DNA from 2 places in the Rossellomorea sp. NPDC077527 genome. Region 1 is predicted to be linked to the other one. Evidence: a T-box and tRNA genes for the amino acid it is inferred to sense, from the RefSeq annotation. Region 1 holds a T-box; the other holds one or more tRNA genes.
What was found. The T-box of region 1 lies ahead of trpS (tryptophan--tRNA ligase). A T-box ahead of a tRNA ligase gene usually reads a tRNA of that ligase, here a tRNA-Trp.

Region 2: it has a tRNA-Trp gene. The T-box ahead of trpS (tryptophan--tRNA ligase) is inferred to sense a tRNA for this amino acid. The anticodon was not compared.

Annotation. Positions count from the first base shown of each region.
Region 1 is NZ_JBITVL010000003.1:468,685-485,717, reverse strand. Features, by position in the region: gene ACIGG7_RS23730 (YuzI family membrane protein) at 77-298, shown strand; gene ACIGG7_RS12370 (YjbA family protein) at 382-1,131, shown strand; gene trpS (tryptophan--tRNA ligase) at 1,235-2,233, opposite strand; T-box leader at 2,286-2,518, opposite strand; gene ACIGG7_RS12360 (DUF3899 domain-containing protein) at 2,562-2,945, opposite strand; gene ACIGG7_RS12355 (peptide ABC transporter substrate-binding protein) at 3,454-5,106, shown strand; gene opp3b (oligopeptide ABC transporter permease) at 5,279-6,208, shown strand; gene opp3C (oligopeptide ABC transporter permease) at 6,208-7,233, shown strand; gene ACIGG7_RS12340 (ABC transporter ATP-binding protein) at 7,252-8,322, shown strand; gene ACIGG7_RS12335 (ABC transporter ATP-binding protein) at 8,322-9,257, shown strand; gene ACIGG7_RS12330 (putative glycoside hydrolase) at 9,473-10,672, shown strand; gene ACIGG7_RS12325 (GNAT family N-acetyltransferase) at 10,965-11,537, shown strand; gene spxA (transcriptional regulator SpxA) at 11,837-12,232, shown strand; gene mecA (adaptor protein MecA) at 12,565-13,236, shown strand; gene cls (cardiolipin synthase) at 13,388-14,893, shown strand; gene ACIGG7_RS12305 (competence protein CoiA) at 14,982-16,169, shown strand; gene pepF (oligoendopeptidase F) at 16,257-17,033, shown strand, end outside.
Region 2 is NZ_JBITVL010000003.1:861,594-866,103, reverse strand. Features, by position in the region: partial or broken rRNA gene ACIGG7_RS14340 (23S ribosomal RNA) at 1-46, shown strand, start outside; rRNA gene rrf (5S ribosomal RNA) at 344-460, shown strand; tRNA gene ACIGG7_RS14330 (tRNA-Asn) at 468-542, shown strand; tRNA gene ACIGG7_RS14325 (tRNA-Ser) at 549-640, shown strand; tRNA gene ACIGG7_RS14320 (tRNA-Glu) at 658-732, shown strand; tRNA gene ACIGG7_RS14315 (tRNA-Val) at 761-836, shown strand; tRNA gene ACIGG7_RS14310 (tRNA-Met) at 861-934, shown strand; tRNA gene ACIGG7_RS14305 (tRNA-Asp) at 1,041-1,117, shown strand; tRNA gene ACIGG7_RS14300 (tRNA-Phe) at 1,425-1,500, shown strand; tRNA gene ACIGG7_RS14295 (tRNA-Thr) at 1,515-1,590, shown strand; tRNA gene ACIGG7_RS14290 (tRNA-Tyr) at 1,607-1,690, shown strand; tRNA gene ACIGG7_RS14285 (tRNA-Trp) at 1,699-1,772, shown strand; tRNA gene ACIGG7_RS14280 (tRNA-His) at 1,791-1,866, shown strand; tRNA gene ACIGG7_RS14275 (tRNA-Gln) at 1,906-1,977, shown strand; tRNA gene ACIGG7_RS14270 (tRNA-Gly) at 1,982-2,056, shown strand; tRNA gene ACIGG7_RS14265 (tRNA-Cys) at 2,064-2,137, shown strand; tRNA gene ACIGG7_RS14260 (tRNA-Leu) at 2,146-2,229, shown strand; tRNA gene ACIGG7_RS14255 (tRNA-Gly) at 2,234-2,307, shown strand; gene ACIGG7_RS14250 (carbohydrate ABC transporter permease) at 2,789-3,685, shown strand; gene ACIGG7_RS14245 (carbohydrate ABC transporter permease) at 3,685-4,510, shown strand, end outside.

The DNA of each region.
Region 1 (17,033 bases):
TTCCCATTCCTTTCATAAACTATAGAAAGCATGGACGAGCTCCATTATCTTAATGTAAGGGATAGAGGCGGAAGGTATGGTGGGACAATTGTTTGGGCTCTTTATAGGATTTGGACTGGCTGTTTCAGGAGGGGTAAGCTTAATCATGTATTTAAATCTGCTCACGACTGGAATGAGTTTTACAGACTATATTTTTTTCGTGTCCTCTAGAATCGAATGTTATTTACTTCTATTAGGACTCCTCATCATTACGCTCTCGATTTATATACCCCGCAGAAAAAACAATGACTATCTATAAAACCCTGATTAATAGGAATAAATTTACACAGATTAGCCTATACTGATTGACAAATAAGATTGAAGCAAAGCGAGGGGTCAATCATGTTATATCTTCATGATGTATGGGTAAATTGGTTCGAAGGCGAAGAAAATGGCTATAATGTCTGCCATTTTCATGAGTGGAGAAAAGAGGACGTCATTGAATTATTAGATCAGGTTCCTCTGATTAAAGTGGACAAGTCACTGTTTCATTACATCGAGAATGATTTATCAGAGTTACCTCAACAACTGCTTAATAATGTCTATCAGAAAGCATACTTGCGAAAAAACCATGAACGGATACAGTTGGATTATTGCTTTATCGTCACAGATGGTACGGGAATACTTGCAATTGACACAATCGGGTATACTGTGCCAATCAGGAAGAGCAGGCTGATACCAAGACAAGAGCAATTGGTTTACGAAATGGTGGAAAGCCATGAAACGGTGCAGTACTCCATTCAGCAGGATCCGAAAAGAGAGGATGCCTATCACATCCTTTCACCGAATCCATATATGATGAGTGGACTGACGAGAAAAGAAAGGCAATTGAAGCAGCTGTTATTCATGGCATTGGATCAACTTCACAGTTCGAATAATACTGCGGAAATCCGATACTGGTATACGGAATGGGCACCTCAGCGCTACCGGACAATCCAAGCGATGGACTTTGAAGAAATATGGCAGATGCTCTATGAAGAAACCCAGTACGGTTGGTCGGACAAGCACCTGACACTGTGTGAGAACCTTATTAAAGGACAGCCCTTTTTTGAAAAACTGTGGGAAGTCGAGAATCGTCCAAAGGTAAATTAATGTATCCCTCTAAACCTTGAGCCGAGAAAGTGGCTTAAGGTTTTTTGTTAAAAGTAAATAAAAAACGACGGGACACTGGTATTGCCGTGTCTCGTCGTTTTTATTATTTTCTCTTTCTTTCTTTTCGTCCCAATCCCATCGCCTTTTCCATCTTTTTAAGCATTTTGTTTGCGGTGAAGTTCGCTTTTTCGGCACCGCGGTCCAGAATATCATCCAATTCCTCGGAATTGATCAATTCATAATAGCGGTCCTGTACAGGCTTAATGGCATTTACAACCACTTGAGCCAAGTCACCCTTGAAGTCTCCATATCCTTTGCCTTCATATTTCTGTTCAAGCTCTTCTATAGAACTACCTTCAAGAATCGAATAGATGGAAAGGAGGTTAGACACTCCCGGTTTATTTTCTTTATCGTATTTCACGATGCCATCTGAATCGGTTACGGCGCTTTTAATTTTCTTCTCAATTTGTTTCGGATCGTCGAGGAGTGTAATGAACGCCTTCTGATTCGAATCGGATTTACTCATTTTCTTTAATGGATCCTGTAGGGACATCACTCGTGCACCGACTTTAGGGATGCGGACTTCAGGTACTGTAAAGATATCATTGTATTTATTGTTGAATCGCTCAGCAAGGTTTCTTGTCAATTCAAGATGCTGCTTCTGATCCTCCCCGACTGGAACCAAATCCGTTCCGTATAACAGGATGTCTGCAGCCATTAAAGGAGGATACGTCAATAACCCTGCAGAAACGGCTTCTTTCCCATGGGATTTGTCTTTGAATTGAGTCATTCTTTCTAGTTCTCCAATATAGGTGACACATTGTAAAATCCATCCTGCCTGTGCATGTGCAGGGACTTCCGATTGAATGAATAATGTCGATTTCTCAGGATCGATTCCACAAGCGATATAAAGGGCAGCCAGACTGCGGATATTTTTTCGCAGCTCCATTTTATCCTGGGCCACTGTAATGGCATGTTGATCGACTACACAGAAATAACAATTATATTCCTCCTGGAGTTCTGTGAATTGCTTCATCGCTCCAATGTAATTGCCGAGAGTAATCGTTCCGCTCGGCTGAATGCCGCTAAAGATTGTTTTCATCTCTTTTTCCTCCTATATATAAACAAAATAAAAACCCACCCGTCCTATAAAAAATAGGGACGAATGGGATCATTTCCGCGGTGCCACCCTAAGTGCTCGAATGAGCCAGCTTAGTCCATGTTGAACATGGAACCCCTTTAACGTGAGGTTAATCCGTTATAAGCTACTCCGGTTCACAAATAAAGCTCAGAAGTCCATTCCTATTCTAATGAATACTTGTTCGCACCGGCCACAAGCTCTCTTTAAATCATATAGAAAAGTACTACTCTTCATCCTTGCTTTTCACTCAATTCATATAAGTACATTATATGAAAATGAGCTGAATAATTCAAGTGTACAGAAGATAGGTCAACACAATGGACAACACCAGAGTCACAGCTCCGAGTGTCAATAAAGACTTAGTAATGGAATAGGAGCGTTTGACACTGAATTCTTCATGGGCTTCCTTTGTTTCGTCCAGCTCATCGAACTCAGAAGCGTACTTTCCGAGTTTTGAGCTCTTTCGGAAACGCTTGATTGCGTACACGAGCCCATTGAAAAAACCCTTTTCGAAAATATATAGAAGGGAACCGAGACAGACATACAAAATCCCGATAATAAATAAGCTGTCTATAATTGAAAGAAGCAGGTTTTTCTCTTGAAGTGACGCCACCACAACAGCAATGACGAATAAAAGGAATGTAAGGATAGTAAATAGATTGATTCGTTTCATAATACTCCTTTAAGTGTTTTTATCAAAAGTATACATGAAGGATTATAAAGAATTCAATCCTCACTCATGGATATTCAATTCTTCTCAAAGTGAATAAGTAGTACCGACACACAGCCACTTGGGAATACAATATGATGAGAGCGGAATATTGCTGAAGATGTTAACTGAAATAAGTATGAATTCTATCATTTATATTTAGTCTGGAAATTTAATATTTATAACAAGAGAGAATTTCAAAGAGCAGGAACCCTGTTTAAAGGACAGTAATATTTAGCCTATGAGAATTTACGTTTGTAACAATTGTAATAGGACGAACTCTCCAAAATGTTTAAAAGAAACGTTGATATTACAGGGTTTCAATATCAATATACCTACTAATCTGATAATTTAGCAAAAAAACTGTTAAATTCATATTGCAATAATTTCTCTATCATGTATAATAAGTAACAAATCTTCTGAAAATTAGAAGATAAATAAATATGAGATTTACGAGGAGGTCAATTTCAAGATGAAGAAAAAGTTTTCATTCTTGCTGGTTCTTCTTCTGGCTCTCAGTACTTTCCTAGCTGCTTGTGGCGGCGACAAGAAGACTGACAGCAAAGAGGAAGGAACTGGTGCAGGCGGTTCTGACGAAAAGAAAGAACAAGTACTTAACCTGCTGGAGGCGTCTGAGATCCCATCAATGGACTCTACTCTAGCAACTGACTCTGTTTCATTCAAAGTAATGAACAACGTATTCGAAGGTCTTTACCGATTAGGTGAAAATGACGAGGCTGTACTTGGTATGGCTGCTGAAGAACCACAGATCAGTGAAGATGGTAAAACATACACGTTCAAGATCCGTGATGCGAAATGGTCAAACGGAGATCCTGTTACAGCGAACGACTTCGTTTACGCTTGGCAAAAAGCTTTAAACCCTGATACTGGTGCAGAGTATGCGTACATCATGTACGATATCAAAAACGCTGCTAAAGTAAACGCTGGTGAAGTGCCAGTTGAAGAATTAGGTGTTAAAGCAATTGATGACAAAACATTAGAAGTTCAGCTTGAAACAGCTGTACCATATTTCAAAGCATTACTTTCTTTCGCAACATTCTATCCACAAAACCAAAAATTCGTTGAGTCTCAAGGCGATAAATTCGGTCTTGAAGCTGACACTGTAGTATATAACGGACCTTTTACTCTTTCTGAGTGGAAGCACGAACAAAGCTTTAAATTAACTCATAACGATAGCTACTGGGATGCAGACACTGTTAAGTTAAAAGAAGTGAACTTTAATATCGTTAAAGACACTGCTACTGGAGTTAACCTTTTTGAAACAAACAAAGCTGATGTTGCTGGTCTTTCAGCTGAATTTGTAGACAAATACAAGTCAGATGAAAACTTCAAAACAAAAGCGGATACTGCTGTATACTTCCTGCGTTTAAACGAAGGAAATGAAGTGTTGAAAAACGTAAACGCACGTAAAGCAATTGACTCTGCTTACGACAAAGAAGGTATGGTTGAGGTTCTTCTTAACAATGGATCTATCCCTGCTAACTACTTAGTACCTAAAGATTTCGTAACGGGTCCAGATGGTACTGAATACCGTGAAGCGGTTGGCGATTTCGGTGGATTTGACACTAAAAAAGCTGCTGACTATTGGGCTAAAGCGAAAGAAGAGTTAGGTAAAGATTCTATTGAATTAGAACTATTAAACTATGACTCTGACAGCTCTAAAAAGATCGGTGAGTTCTTAAAAGAACAACTTGAGCAAAATCTTGAAGGTTTAACTGTCAACATCAAAGCACAACCATTCAAGCAAAAACTTGAATTAGAATCGAAAGGTCAATATGACTTCTCATTCGCTGGTTGGGGTCCTGACTATCCAGATCCGATGACATTTGTTGACATGTTCGTGACTGACGGTGCTCATAACCAAATGGGTTACTCTAACCCTGAATATGACAAGTTAATTGAACAAGCTAAAGGTGAACTTCTTGATGATCCTGAAGCTCGCTGGCAAGCAATGGTTGATGCAGAGAAGATCCTTTTCGACGATCAAGCAATCAGCCCAATGTACCAACGTGGAACTGCTTTCTTAGAGCGTCCATATGTTAAAGGTCTGTTACGTCACTCATTTGGTGCGGATGCATCTTACAAATGGGCTTCAATTGAGTAGTATTTAACTCATTCGACAAACCTTAAAAGGGAGAGCGTATGCATAGGCATATGCTCTCCTTTTCCAGTGAATGTCGGTAATTATCACAAAAATAAAAATTTATTGAAAATTTGTCGAAATTCGCTATAATTGAGAATGTAGAAAAAATAAGATAAAAAAGGGGGGCTAAAGAATGGTCAAATATACAATTCAACGTATCGTTTATATGATCATCACTTTGCTTATCATTGCAACCGCCACTTTCTTTCTGATGAAGCTCCTACCTGGATCTCCACTGCAAAACACAGAAAGGCTTACTCCGGAACAACAACAAATCATCCTGGATAAATATGGTTTGAACGACCCGCTGCCAGAACAATACATTAACTACATGGTAGGGTTAACGAAAGGTGATTTAGGCTTATCCTTCCAATATGATAACCGCCCAGTAACAAGCTTGATAGGAGACCGAATCGGTCCTTCAGCTCTAATAGGTTTTCAGGCAATGGTATTAGGGACTTTCCTAGGATTAATCATTGGAATCATAGCAGCTATTAAGCATAATAGTTGGATTGATTATGGTTCAACTACTCTTGCGGTATTGGGTATTTCAATTCCTTCATTCGTATTTGCAGGTCTCCTTCAATATTATGTTGGTGTTAAACTGCAATGGCTACCAGTAGCGCTTTGGGGTGAGTATAAACATACAATCCTTCCAACGCTTGCATTGACGGTATTAGTTGTTGCAACGATTGCTCGTTTTATGAGAACAGAAATGCTTGAAATCCTGAACTCGGATTATATTCTTCTTGCTAAGGCAAAAGGAATTACAAAGGCAGGGACAATCGTGAAGCACGCAGTTAGGAATGCGATGATCCCTATCATAACGATTTTGGGACCGATGACTGTAAACATTATGACCGGTGCCCTAGTAGTAGAAAAGATCTTCGCGGTTCCTGGATTGGGTGAACAATTCGTCCGTTCAATTGAGTTAAATGATTATACAGTGATTATGGGAATTACATTGTTTTATAGCGCACTATTCATTGGTGTCATTTTCTTGGTGGATATCCTTTACGGTATCATTGATCCCCGTATTCGCTTAGCTGGAGGGAAGAAATAATGGAAGCAAACAAAAAGAAGTTGGATCAACTAAGTCCAGAACTCTTCCAACCTCAAAAGGCAGATGAAGGTCAGGCTGAAAAAATTTCACGAAAAAGCTTAAATTTCTGGCAGGATTCCTGGATTCGTTTAAGGAAAAATAAAGGGGCAGTCCTTGGTATGATCATTACATTGGTCATCATCCTGTTTGCTACATTTGGACCGGGAATGAACGAATATAAATTTAGTGATCAAAACATACGTCACGCAAAACTCCCACCTAAAATTGAAGCGCTTTCAGGATTGAGTTGGCTTCCGTTTGATGGGAAGGATGCTGACGGCTTCGATGTATATGAAGCAAGGCAAATCGAGGAAAATTATTGGTTCGGTACTGATGATTTGGGTCGTGATCTTTGGACACGTACTTGGAATGGTACGAGGATTTCCTTGTATATCGGTATCCTAGCTGCTGTAATTGACTTCATAATTGGTATTTCCTATGGTGGAATTTCCGGCTACTATGGCGGAAGAGTGGATAATATTATGCAACGTATCATTGAGATTCTGGTAGGAATCCCGAATCTTATTGTGGTCATACTATTCATTCTCATTTTTGAACCTGGTGTATTTTCCATAACAATGGCGATGGTTATAACTGGATGGACAACCATGGCCCGGATTGTTAGAGGGCAGATACTTCAATTGAAAAATCAGGAGTTTGTTCTCGCCTCACGTACCTTGGGGGCAACAAGTAATCGATTGATTTTTAAGCACCTACTTCCAAACGTAATGGGACCAGTCATTATTACAACAATGTTTACAGTTCCTTCAGCAATCTATACAGAGGCTTTCTTAAGCTTCATCGGATTGGGAATTGCACCACCAAAAGCATCTTTAGGTTCATTGGTTAATGACGGCTATAAATCTATTCAGTCATTCCCACACATGATGCTCGTTCCATCCGTGGTAATCTCGTTACTTATCTTAAGTTTCAACTTAATGGCGGATGGTCTGCGTGATGCACTTGATCCGAAAATGCGTAAGTAGTAGAAGGGAGATAATAATATGTCAAAAATTTTAGAAGTGAACGATCTACACGTCTCCTTCAATACGCATGGAGGAGAAGTACAAGCTGTACGCGGTGTGGATTTCCATTTAGATAAAGGTGAAACATTAGCGATTGTTGGGGAATCTGGTTCTGGGAAATCCGTTACGACGAAAGCCCTTATGAGATTGATTCCAAACCCGCCTGGATTCATTAAGGGTGGAGAAATCCTTTTTGAAGGAAAAGATTTAGCAAAGCTTCCAGAGAAAGATATGCAAAAGATCCGTGGGAAGGACATCTCAATGATCTTCCAGGATCCAATGACGTCTTTAAACCCGACAATGACAATTGGGAAACAAATCATGGAACCTCTTGTGAAACACCAGAACATGAGTAAAAATGATGCGAAGAAACGCGCCATTGAATTGCTTAAATTAGTAGGTCTTCCAAGTCCGGAAACTCGCTTTAAACAGTATCCACATCAATTTTCCGGCGGTCAGCGTCAACGTGTCGTCATCGCGATTGCACTTGCTTGTAATCCTAAAATCCTTATTGCCGATGAGCCAACAACGGCATTGGACGTTACGATACAGGCTCAAATCCTTGAACTGATGAAGGACCTTCAAAATAAAATCGAAACATCCATCATTTTCATCACCCATGATTTAGGGGTTGTTGCCAATGTTGCCGATCGTGTTGCGGTAATGTACGGAGGACAAATCGTAGAAACTGGAACGGTAGATGAAATATTCTACGATCCACGTCATCCTTACACATGGGGATTGATTGGTTCAATGCCTACAACTGAAACAGAAGGTGAGCAGGAGCTGGTTGCGATTCCTGGTACTCCTCCTGATTTATTGAATCCTCCTAAGGGAGATGCATTTGCTCTTCGAAGTGATTATGCATTGAAAGTGGACTTCGAACAAGAGCCACCATATTACCAGGTGTCAGATACTCACTATGTGAAATCCTGGTTGCTGCATCCGAGTGCCCCACAGGTTGAGCCTCCGGAAGCAGTGAAAGTAAGACAAAGACAAATGCCGTCAAACTTTAAAGAACCGGTGCTTGTTGAGGGGGTTCGTTCATAATGGCAGAAAAATTATTAGAAATTAAAAATCTTAAACAGTATTTCAATCCTGGTAAACCGAATATGGTTAAAGCGGTTGACGATATCAGTTTTGATATTTATAAAGGCGAAACACTTGGTCTTGTTGGTGAATCAGGTTGTGGAAAATCCACTACCGGTCGTACAATCATTCGTTTATATGACGCCACTGATGGGCAAGTACTCTTTAATGGTGAAGACGTTCATGGTAAAAAGTCACGCTCACAATTAAAGAAGTTCAACCGTAAAATGCAAATGATCTTCCAGGATCCTTATGCGAGTCTTAATCCTCGTATGAAGGTTGCGGATATCATTGCTGAAGGTATCGATATCCATGGCTTAGCTTCTTCAAAAGAAGAACGCTTAAAAAAAGTCCATGAGCTTCTTGAAACGGTGGGCTTGAACAAAGAGCATGCCGGCCGCTATCCACATGAATTCTCAGGTGGACAGCGTCAGCGTATCGGAATTGCCCGTGCCCTGGCTGTAGATCCTGATTTCATCATTGCCGATGAGCCGATCTCTGCCCTGGACGTTTCAATCCAAGCGCAAGTTGTAAATCTTATGCAAGAGCTTCAAAAAGAAAAGGGCTTAACCTATTTGTTTATTGCCCATGACCTTTCCATGGTAAAGTATATCAGTGACCGTATCGGTGTTATGTATTATGGAAAACTGGTTGAATTGGCACCAAGTGATGCTCTATATAAAAACCCGCTTCACCCTTATACTCAATCGCTTCTATCTGCGATACCGTTACCGGATCCCGAGTATGAGCGCACACGCAGAAGAAAAGAGTATAATCCAGCTGTTCATAACTATACAGAGAATGAACAACTTGAAATGCGTGAAGTGGCACCAGGACATTTCGTTCATTGTTCTGAAAAAGAATTTGCCCAATATCAAGCATCATACAAAAATTAATAAAGTGAAAAAGCTCCCTTCATTGAGGGGAGCTTTTTTCATGGATACTTCTCATATTTGAAGAAAATCATATGATATATAGAAGATCATTCATTTCCTTGGAAATTTCGACAGACTAGGTGGATTCACCCTTTTCTTACAAGTAATTTCCTTGTTAAAATAGAATAGGAGGTTACATAATTTACTAGATAGCTTGTTTTATAGAGGAGAGGTTAATGTTGAAATGGAGTAAGGTAGCGACATCTTTATGTTTAGTCACACTATGCGTCACGCCGTTTCAATCAGCACTCGCTGCTGAAGGAGGACCGGCAAAAAGCCATGAGAAGAGAACGCTCTCGATGAGTAAGAAAGAGATAGCAAGTCCAGTACCTCGTTTTGTATATGACTCTGGCTTGAATTTTGAGTATCCGGATGCGATTAGGGGCGTTTATGTAACAGCACATTCAGCTGGTGGAGCACGTTTTGATACTCTTACTAAATTAATGGATGATACTGACCTGAATGCAATGGTCATTGATATTAAGGATGACGTGGGAAATTTAACTTATGTACCTGAATCGTCTTCTCCATACGCTAAAGTGGGTCAGCCATATATCAAGGATCCAAAAGCTGTGTTAAAAAAGTTAGAGGAAAAGAAAATCTACCCGATTGCAAGGGTAGTGGTTTTCAAGGATACGGTCCTTGCCAATCAACGACCGGACTTGTCTTTTAAAGACGGCGATAAGGTCTGGTCAAATGGAGGGGGTGACTCCTTCGTCAATCCATTCCTTAAAGAAGTATGGGATTACAATGTAGGGATTGCAATAGAAGCTGCAAAAATGGGCTTTCAGGAAATCCAATTTGACTATGTTCGATTCCCGGAAGGATTCGAAAAGCGTGATAATGAACTGAAATATAATGGCGGGGAATATGCAAAAGAGGACATTGATAATGTTCAGAAGCGTGTGCATGCCGTTACCGACTTTGTTGAATACGCCCATAAAAAATTAGAACCTTATGGTGTGAAAGTATCAGTTGATATCTTCGGTTACACGGCAACACTTCCCGAAGCACCCGGTATCGGTCAGAACTTCTCTAAAATATCAGAGAATGTAGATGTCATATCATCCATGATCTATCCGAGTCACTGGACCCCTTATTTCGGGATTGCAAAACCTGATTTACAACCATATGAATTAGTGTCTGAATACACCAAGGTTGAAAAGGCGAAAATAGCTGAGCTAAAGAATAAGCCTATTTCCAGGCCGTGGCTCCAGGATTTCACCGCTTCCTGGTTGGGCAGCGGCAACTATAAACCATATGGTAAAGCGGAAGTAGAGGCCCAGATCAAAGCTTTAAATGATCAAGGGGTCAATGAGTTCCTTCTTTGGGATGCCGGTAATTCATACACTGAAGGAGTAGATTATACGCCTTAACAGAAGAAAATGACCTGTAACGTTACAGGTCATTTTTTATTTTAATCAGTGTTAATATCCCTGAAAAATGGCTTTCCGTTTGAAAAATAACAGATATATTGGTATCATTAAGATATTGGTAAGATTAACCGCTTTCAACCACATATTCCCCTTCATGGGCAGTCAGCCTGTGATTCCGTATTATTATCCCACGGATAAGACTAACATCTAACATAAACAAATCATTCTTGAGAAACATAATGGTATCACGTTAGTCAAAGTCATTTAAAAATTCAATTGAAGGAGTAGATCCATGCACTGGTATGAAAAGTTAAATCAATATTTCCCTGTAGAGGAAATGAAATCAAAAGAGCATCTTGAATCCCTTCTTAAAGATAGAAGCGACATCTACCACAAGGATGAGGGTCCTCATCATGTACTTATGTATGCTGAACTGGATGAGTTCATTTTCATTGATTATCTGTTTGTATCTAAAGATGCCCGCGGACAAGGATTGGGCCATAAATTGCTAGATAAGCTGAAGGAAAAAAAGAAAGCGATTATTCTGGAAGTTGAACCTGTTGATTATGATGATACTGATACTGAAAAGCGCTTGAAGTTCTATAAACGAGAAGGATTTGAACACGCCGTCAGTATTGGATATGCCCGCCGTTCACTGGCAACGAACGAGATAAATGAAATGGAAATTCTTTATTGGGCACCCAGTGATGAATCCGAAGATCTTATTTTCGATTCGATGAAGAAAACGTATGAACTGATTCACACCTATAATGACCAAAAATTTTATGGTGCATCCTATCAGCCTGTAGAAGAGGTATTAAAGAAAGATAAAGATCGTGATGGTGATGTCCTTAAAAATCTTTAAGACAGAATAACCTTATTGTCTATTCGCAATAAGGTTTTCTAAATGAAAAAATGGAATTGTTCAATATTATGTTTAAGCTAAAGATGTACAGGGTAAAGCGATACTAGAAGCAGAAGATTCAGCTATGTTATACCTATGTATAGGAAATTTGACAAATTAGTTAAAACTATGTTCAATGGACTGTTATTCATGTATAATACATAATAGAGATTTCTTATTTAAACTAATTTTAATGTACAGCCGATGTTTAAATAAAGTACTCTATCATTAAAAATTCCTTAAGGGAGTGTGAATGATTCGTGGTTACATTATTCACTTCACCTAGTTGTACATCTTGTCGCAAGGCAAAAGCTTGGTTAGAAGAGCATGAGATTCCATATACAGAACGCAACGTATTTTCTGAACCGTTAAGCATTGATGAAATTAAAGAAATCCTTCGCATGACTGAGGATGGAACAGATGAAATTATTTCAACCCGTTCTAAAACATTCCAAAAGCTTAATGTGGATCTAGAAACTTTACCACTTCAAGAGTTGTTTGAACTCATTCAAAAAAACCCGGGTCTTTTAAGGCGTCCAATCATCCTCGATGAAAAACGTCTTCAAGTGGGTTACAACGAAGATGAAATCAGACGATTCCTTCCAAGAAAAGTTCGCACATTCCAACTTCTGGAAGCGCAAAGGATGGTCAATTAGAGCTGCCTTTGCATGAGAATATATAAGTGAAAGGGGCTGACCCTTTAAGGAACGTTGCGTCTCCTTTCGGGTCAGTCTCTTTTATATTAGATTAGGTATTATCACTTGAATTTTCTGCAAATATTCGCTAAAATGTCAAAAACACCTAATGGGATTTGTGAGAAAAAAATGGGTGTTAGTTTAATTCCATTTTCAGTGTTACTATCATAAAATAGAAGTACAAGGTACAAACTAACCTAAATGTATCTTCTATCTTCACCAGCAATCGAGCATTACCTGCTCAGAGGGTGTAGTCCCTTCACTAACATCATGCAAGAAGGGAGAGGTGTTAATTGGAAATCGAACGCATTAATGAAAATACCGTCAAGTTTTACATTTCTTACGGAGATATAGAAGATCGTGGATTTGACCGCGAAGAAATCTGGTATAATCGCGAAAGAAGCGAAGAATTATTCTGGGAAATGATGGATGAAGTTCACCAGGAAGAAGATTTTGGAATTGAAGGACCGCTTTGGATCCAAGTTCAGGCGTTGGATAAAGGACTTGAAGTACTTGTTACAAGAGCTCAGGTTTCAAAAGATGGTCAACGATTTGAACTTCCGATTCCAGAGGATAAGCTCAAGGAACTTCCTGTAGATGAGCGTATAGAAGAGCTTCTGGATCAACACTTCCAAATCAAGCAGGACCAGGACGGAGAAACTGAAGTAGTATTGGATTTCACATTGAAATTCAACGATTTTGAAGATGCCATTTCTCTTTCCCAGCGAATGAAAGATTTGCCTGTGGAGCACTTGGAAACAAAGCTGCTTGCATTCGAAGATAGATATTTTATTTACGTTAAATTTTCAGAAGAACACTTTGCAGAAGAAGATATCGACAATACGTTAAGTATACTGCTTGAATATGCTGATGAATCACGAATGACCGTCCATCGCCTTGAAGAGTATGGTAAAATCGTCATTCAGGAGAATGTCTTTAAGACACTTAGTGAGCACTTTTCGTAAGATTCAATACCGGTTTCATACAGAAATCGGTATTTTTTATATTTATTTACTTGTCATACGATTTATTCCTTTAGTATTGTGGGTGGATTCCTTCATTTTTATCAGTGCTTCACATTTAAGAGACATTAAGCCGGTGGAAGGTGTTTTGTGAATGAAAAATACAGTGCGGGTCCTCTTATTTATTGCTGTTCTCATATTGAGTTATATTTTCTATTTCGATCAGTATTTATCCGGAATGGTAAAGTATATTAGTATTGTCTTTACATTCTCGGTCATTGTCATTGGCTTCCTCATTTTCTTTGAAAATCGCCACCCTACCCAAACATTGACATGGCTGGTCGTATTAGGAGCTTTTCCGTTTTTGGGCTTCATTTTTTATTTATTATTTGGACGGAATTATCGAAAAGAAAAAATGTATAAGAAAAAGTACATACTGGATCAGGAAACGTATAACAAATTTGAGCCTGGACCGAAGGAAATCAATGCTGAAATGTTTGGGTTGTTCCAAGAGAAGCATTTCCAGCTTGCACAGAGAATCGGGAATAGTGCCATCTCTTTTTCAAGCGAAACAAAACTCTTGACGAATGGCACGGAGACATTTGGTGAAATTCTAACATGGTTAAAGACGGCAAAGCATCATATTCATATGGAATATTATATTGTACGACATGACGAGATTGGAAATCAGATAAAGGATATTCTCATTGAACGTGCGAACGATGGGGTCAAAATCCGGTTCCTATATGATGCTGTCGGAGCCTGGCAGTTATCTAGGGACTATATCAATGAATTGAAACAAGCAGGAATTGAAGTGGTTGCCTTTGGTCCTGTGAAAATTCCCGTTCTCAATAATAAGTTCAACTTTCGCAATCATCGTAAAATCATTGTCATCGATGGCAGTATCGGATTTGTAGGGGGGCTTAATATCGGGGACGAATATTTAGGCAAGAACCCCCATTTCGGCTTCTGGAGGGACACTCATCTATTTGTAAGGGGAGAAGCGGTCCGGACTTTGCAGTTGATCTTTCTTCAGGATTGGTATTATATGACGAATGATGACTTCCTGACTCCTGGATATCTAAGTCCTGATCCGATTGAAAATAGTCATGACGGCGGAGTTCAGATGATTGCAGGTGGACCTGATAATGAATTGAGCGTTTTAAAGAATATATTCTTCTCGATGATTACTTCGGCAAGAAAGAGTGTTTGGGTGGCTTCCCCCTATTTTGTGCCGGACGAAGACATTTTCTCAGCCCTTAAGATTGCGGCTTTAAGTGGTGTCGATGTGAGACTGTTAGTCCCTCATAAACCCGACAAACGAATCGTATTCCATGCCTCCCGCTCCTATTTTCCGGATCTTCTGGAGGCGGGCGCACGTATTTTTGAATACCAAAAGGGATTCATGCATAGTAAGATTGTAATAGTTGATGAAGAAATGGCTTCGATTGGAACATCGAATATGGATATGAGAAGTTTTCACCTGAATTTTGAGGTGAATGCATTTCTGTATAAAACGGAAAGTGCAGCCTCCATTGTAAAGGAATATCTTCATGACTTGGAAGACTCGGAAGAATTGAAGTTGGAAGAATTTCAGAAAAGACATCTTGGTTACAGGATTCTGGAATCCACTTCACGATTGATGTCTCCTCTTCTATAATACAATGCCTTCAAGTTATTTTAGCTTGAAGGCATTTTTATGCAGGAATTTCACGGTTTTTGGCGAATGAATCATGAGGAGGTGTTCTATGTTAACCGCTTTAGTAAATCAGAAAATATTCACGACGATCCATTTCACCAGGGAAGATTTGAAAAGGGTAAGAAGTGATGGCATGCAATTCCAATGTCCATATTGTTCTTCGGGACTGATTTTGCGCATCGGAAATCGAAATGTCCCACATTTTGCCCATGTCTCCCATGCTGGATGTATCGTGGAAAAGGAAAATGAGTCCCCGAAGCACCTGTTAAGCAAGCAGCTTTTGTATGACAGATTAAACTCTCTCTATAAAAATGTAAAACTCGAGCACTATTTGAAAGAGATCAAACAGATCGCTGATATTTATGTGAAAACAGATGACAGGGAGATTGCGATCGAAATACAATGTTCCACTATCCCGATTCCTGAAATGGAGGAACGTACACATGGGTATCATCGAAATGGCATAACCCCTTTTTGGATCCTCACTCAATCATTGAAGCGTAAAGAACTCCTGAAGCTATCTACTTTCCAACAAGCATTTATCCGGTATTCACCGGACTTACATTATTTTCTCCTTCATTTTCTCCCTGAAATCAGCAGCTTTCACCTGTATACCCATCTCTATCCGGTTTCAAATTCTCGTTTCTTGACAGAAGCCCCTGTCACAATCCCCGTTGATCAGATTACCCTACCTTTCACCATACCGAATGCTTCCTTGCAACACCCTAACCCCTTTTCCGCATGGAACCATTATAGAATGAAATGGATATATAACAAACTTAATTATAATAAAACGGGGAGAGATGCGTTCTTAAGAGAAGTGTACGGGGAAGGGGATACATTTTTGTATCTTCCCCTTTACATCGGCCTTCCGGTTATCCCACACGGAATGATGATCAAAAATCATGAGGTGGAATGGCAATACTATATTTGGAAAGACAGTTTGAAGAAGTGTGGGGCATTTACAGTGGAGAGTGTGTATCACGGGTTAAATAAGAGGCTTATAGAAGGTCATATCGAGCTCCGCGGACTTCCGTTAATAAAAATAGAAGAAGGGTTAAGAAACGTTGTTAGAGGATATTTAAGTCTGCTTGAAGGGCTGAAGGTGATTGAAAGAACAGATGATCAACATTTCCAGCAAACCAATACCTGGAGCTGCCCGAATCATTTTTCAGCCTTTGAGAAGCATCGTCATGATTTTTTTCCCAAGTGGAAGCATATATTAAAAAAGGTGTAATCAAAATTGGATTGTTGCAGGAAATTCTTAGATGAGAGAGAATGTTACTATAAGGAATTTTCTGTAGATTTAGAATGGAGGATGTATATGTCAAAAGATACAGCAGTGAAAAGTCTGCCTGGTAGAAAAGAGGTAGAAGAAAAGTTAACGTGGAGATTGGAAGACATTTTTGAAAGTGATCAGACATGGGAAAAGGAATATAAAGAAATCAAAGAGCTATCAAAGAAAGCGGATCAATTTAAAGGAACATTGGGTGAAAGTGCAGATCAGCTTTACCAGGCATTCGCTTTCCAGGATGAAATAATGGAACGGATGGGTAGGGTTTATACATATTCTCACATGCGCTATGATCAGGATACGACCAATTCGTATTATCAGGGATTGGATGACCGTGCCAAAAGTCTTTATACACAATTAGGAAGTAAGTTTGCTTACCTGGTGCCTGAAGTGCTTTCCATTGACGAAGATAAGCTAAAAGGCTTTCTGGAGGAAAAGGAAGAACTGAAAAAGTATAAGCATGCATTAGAGGAAATTAATCTTCAGCGTCCACATGTTCTTTCTGCAGAAGAAGAAGCGCTACTGGCACAGGCATCTGAAGTGTTCGGTGCTGCGAGTAATACATTTGGGATGTTAAATAATGCCGATATTGAATTTCCAAGCATAAAAGATGAAAACGGAGAAGAAGTGGACATCACTCATGGCCGTTTTATCAGGTTCCTTGAGAGCAGTGATCGCAGGATTCGGGAAGAGGCGTTTAAAAAGGTATATGAGACATATGGTAAATTTGAAAACACATTTGCTTCGACTTTAAGTGGCGCGGTGAAGAAAGACAATTTCATTGCGAATGTCAGACATTACGATTCT
Region 2 (4,510 bases), 390 kb from region 1:
CGACATGTGGAGTTGACTGATACTAATCGATCGAGGACTTAACCACACTATAAAGCGGAGGCGGCTTGAACAGAGACGACAAGCATTTCTGAGCAATCAGAAGAGGGTGCTTTTTACCCACAGCTGATTGAACTGAAATGACCTCGAGTCTCTAGCCGCCGGAGCTGGAATGATATCTACTTCAATAGTAGATGCAACATTGGTCGATTTTCGGCTTTCTTGACATCAATCCTTTATCTAGTTTTCAGGGAATAAATTTTATACATAAATATAAAAAAAGCCTTGAAAAAATATTTATACACGATATAATAGAACTTGTCCTTAAAAAAGAGACAATACATAGTCTGGTGATAATGGCGAAGAGGTCACACCCGTTCCCATGCCGAACACGGAAGTTAAGCTCTTCAGCGCCGATGGTAGTTGGGGGATCTCCCCCTGTGAGAGTAGGACGTCGCCAGGCATATCGTTCCGCAGTAGCTCAGTGGTAGAGCTATCGGCTGTTAACCGATCGGTCGCAAGTTCGAATCTTGCCTGCGGAGCCAATATATGGAGAGCTGTCCGAGTGGCCGAAGGAGCACGATTGGAAATCGTGTAGACGGTTAACGCTGTCTCAAGGGTTCAAATCCCTTGCTCTCCGCCATTATATTTTCTCAATATGGCCCATTGGTCAAGCGGTTAAGACACCGCCCTTTCACGGCGGTAACACGGGTTCGAATCCCGTATGGGTCACCAAAGTTTTAAAATCAGTATTCTTAATAATGGAGGATTAGCTCAGCTGGGAGAGCATCTGCCTTACAAGCAGAGGGTCGGCGGTTCGATCCCGTCATCCTCCACCATTGATATTTTAATATTTAAATCGTCGCGGGGTGGAGCAGTTCGGTAGCTCGTCGGGCTCATAACCCGAAGGTCGCAGGTTCAAATCCTGTCCCCGCAATACCATTTTTGACTCAGGATATCATAATCCTAAATGAGTCACGCATGGATAGTTATTTTCGCTATCGCGAGGTAATGAAACCTATTTTGCTAATGCAAAAAGCTTTGGTCCGGTAGTTCAGTTGGTTAGAATGCCTGCCTGTCACGCAGGAGGTCGCGGGTTCGAGTCCCGTCCGGACCGCCATTGTTATTTAAATAGTGTTTATTGAAATGGAAAAGGGTTTCGATAAGCGAGAAGGTCGAGGAAGCGATCGAAGGAACACCGGAGCGTATTTTACATACGTGAGGATGTGACTAAGTGAGCTGACGAAGAGATTCGAAGCTTAGTGGAAGCCGAAAACTATTTGGCTCAGTAGCTCAGTTGGTAGAGCACGGTGAATAATCTTCATCGAGTTAACATCAGCGTACAGCTCGAGCAGCTCCTTGATTCATCTTCCTGAGAGCTGGACGATGGACTACAACATTCTAATTGTAGGATGCATACTTAATAAGGCTCAGTAGCTCAGTTGGTAGAGCAATGGACTGAAAATCCATGTGTCGGCGGTTCGATTCCGTCCTGAGCCACCATTTATTTACTTGATGCCGGTGTAGCTCAACTGGTAGAGCAACTGACTTGTAATCAGTAGGTTGGGGGTTCAAGTCCTCTTGCCGGCACCAGTCAAGTGATTTAGCTGGAGGGGTAGCGAAGTGGCTAAACGCGGCGGACTGTAAATCCGCTCCTTCGGGTTCGGCAGTTCGAATCTGCCCCCCTCCACCATTTATCTTAGGGGTATAGTTTAACGGTAGAACGAAGGTCTCCAAAACCTTTGGTGTGGGTTCGATTCCTACTACCCCTGCCAATTTTTATTTTCATCATGGCGATTGTGGCGAAGTGGTTAACGCACCTGATTGTGGTTCAGGCATTCGTGGGTTCGATTCCCATCAGTCGCCCCATAAAAGTCACATTTTTATTTCCGTGACATATACTATCAGTGGGCTATAGCCAAGCGGTAAGGCATCGCACTTTGACTGCGACATGCGTTGGTTCGAATCCAGCTAGCCCAGTAGTGCGGAAGTAGTTCAGTGGTAGAACACCACCTTGCCAAGGTGGGGGTCGCGGGTTCGAATCCCGTCTTCCGCTCCAATAATATGGCGGCATAGCCAAGTGGTAAGGCATGGGTCTGCAAAACCCTGATCACCGGTTCAAATCCGGTTGCCGCCTCCATATGTAATGCCGGTGTGGCGGAATTGGCAGACGCGCACGACTCAAAATCGTGTTCCTCTGGAGTGCCGGTTCGATCCCGGCCACCGGTACCACATCGCGGGTGTAGTTTAGTGGTAAAACCTCAGCCTTCCAAGCTGATGATGAGGGTTCGATTCCCTTCACCCGCTCCAACTTACATATGACAGACTTTCTCACTATGAGAAAGTCTTTTTTATTGTTTTATAATGAAAAATTGATTCATTTTAGCAAGATTCAATCTTTTTGAGCTGAAGCAGGTTGATTTCACCACGCTGACATTCGATTCAGACCAGTATATTTTCAAAACTAGATCATTTATTTTCAATTCCACGATTTTATTTTCAAAAACTCCACTTTTATTTTCAATTCCAGCATTTTATTTTCAAAACCGCATTACTTACAACATGCTCCGACCCGAACCGGACGAATCGAAAGAAACCCAACCTTCTCATTTCCCCACACCACCAACAACCCAATACCCATCTAGTCAAAATTTTGCACCTTCTTCGTCAATTGAGTTCCCCTTTATAAGAAAGCGCTACCATTATAATGAAAGAAAGCGATTACACAGTTAGGGTGGTGATACGGGTGGAACCAAAGATTCAGACTGAACCAGTAAGCCCAGACGTACAAATGAAGGCAGTGACGAAGAAGAAGTTTAAGTATAAGAGCTTACTGACGTACGCTGCCTTTGTTGGACCGGCACTTTTATTTTTCTTAGTGATTCAAATTCTTCCGTTTTTGATGGGGGTGTATTATTCATTCACCTCATGGAATGGTGTCAGCTCTGTAGTCGAGTGGGTTGGATTCGATAACTACAAAAAGATTTTTACGGATGATAAGACGTTTTTTAATTCGTTCATGTTCACGACAAAGTTTATGTTTGCGGCTGTGATTATTAGTAACTTGATAGGATTCAGTTTCGCTCTGCTACTGAATGCAGCATTGAAGACTCGTAATATTCTCAGGACAGTATTTTTTATCCCGAACGTCATCGGCGGATTGCTACTCGGGTTCATCTGGCAATTCATCTTTGTTAAAGGATTTGCATCACTTGGCAATATGACGGATATCGGATTCTTTAAAATGCCGTGGCTTGGTGATGAGAAGACGGCGTTTTGGGGGATCGTCATCGTATTTGCATGGCAGATCTCAGGGTACATGATGGTCATCTACGTGGCAGCGTTACAAGGGGTGGATAATTCACTTCTGGAAGCAGCGAAGATGGATGGGGCATCGAACTGGACGCTCTTGACTAAGATCATCATTCCATTGATCTTACCGGCATTCACGATTTGTTTCTTCCTTACGATCTCAATGGCCTTTAAGATATTCGATTTGAACATCTCGCTGACAGGAGGCGGGCCATTCAATTCTACACAATCGGTAGCGATCAATATCTATCAGGAAGCATTCCAGAATAACCGCTACGGACTTGGAACGGCGAAATCAATTCTATTCTTTGTGGTAGTGGCAGTGTTTACGACGATACAAGTGATGGTGACGAAGAAGAAGGAGGTTGAGGCATAATGGGCAATCGCTATACGAAGAGAACGTTTGTATTAGAGATCATCGGGATTGTGATCGGGCTCATTTTCCTTATCCCTTTTTACTTCGTATTGATCAACTCGGTAAAACCGTTTGCAGCGATCCTGATCGATGCGGCGGCGTGGCCGAAGGAATTTGTGTTTTCTAACTATGCAAAAGTGTGGGAAGTCATCAATTTCCCACGGGCATTCTGGAACTCCCTTGTCATCACGGTTTTCAGTAACCTTGGATTGGTGATCATCAGTTCAATGGCAGCGTGGAAAATGGTTCGTACCCCAGGGAAGTTCAGTAAAATCTTATTCGTAGTCTTTGTGTCCGCCATGGTAATCCCGTTCCAAACGGTGATGATTCCTTTAATGAAAGTTGGGGGAACACTTGGACTTACAAATAGCATTCCAGGCCTCATCATTATGTACTTCGGATTCGGTGTTCCGCTTTCCTTATTCTTGTACCATGGATTTGTAAAGACGGTACCGATTGAAATCGAGGAGTCAGCGATGATCGATGGCTGTAGTCAGTTTGGCGTGTTTTGGAGAATTGTGTTCCCTTTACTGAAGCCGATCACGGTTACAGTGATTATTCTGAACACATTGTGGATTTGGAATGACTACCTGCTACCACTCCTTGTGTTACAGGATGCGGAGTTGCGTACGATTCCTCTGGCAGCAAGTTCGTTCTTTGCTCAGTATACGAAGCAATGGGATATGGGTCTTGCGGCACTGGTTCTCGGGATTACGCCTATCATCATCTTCTTCCTGTTTTTACAGAAGCATATTATCAAAGGAATTGCGTCAGGTTCGATCAAGT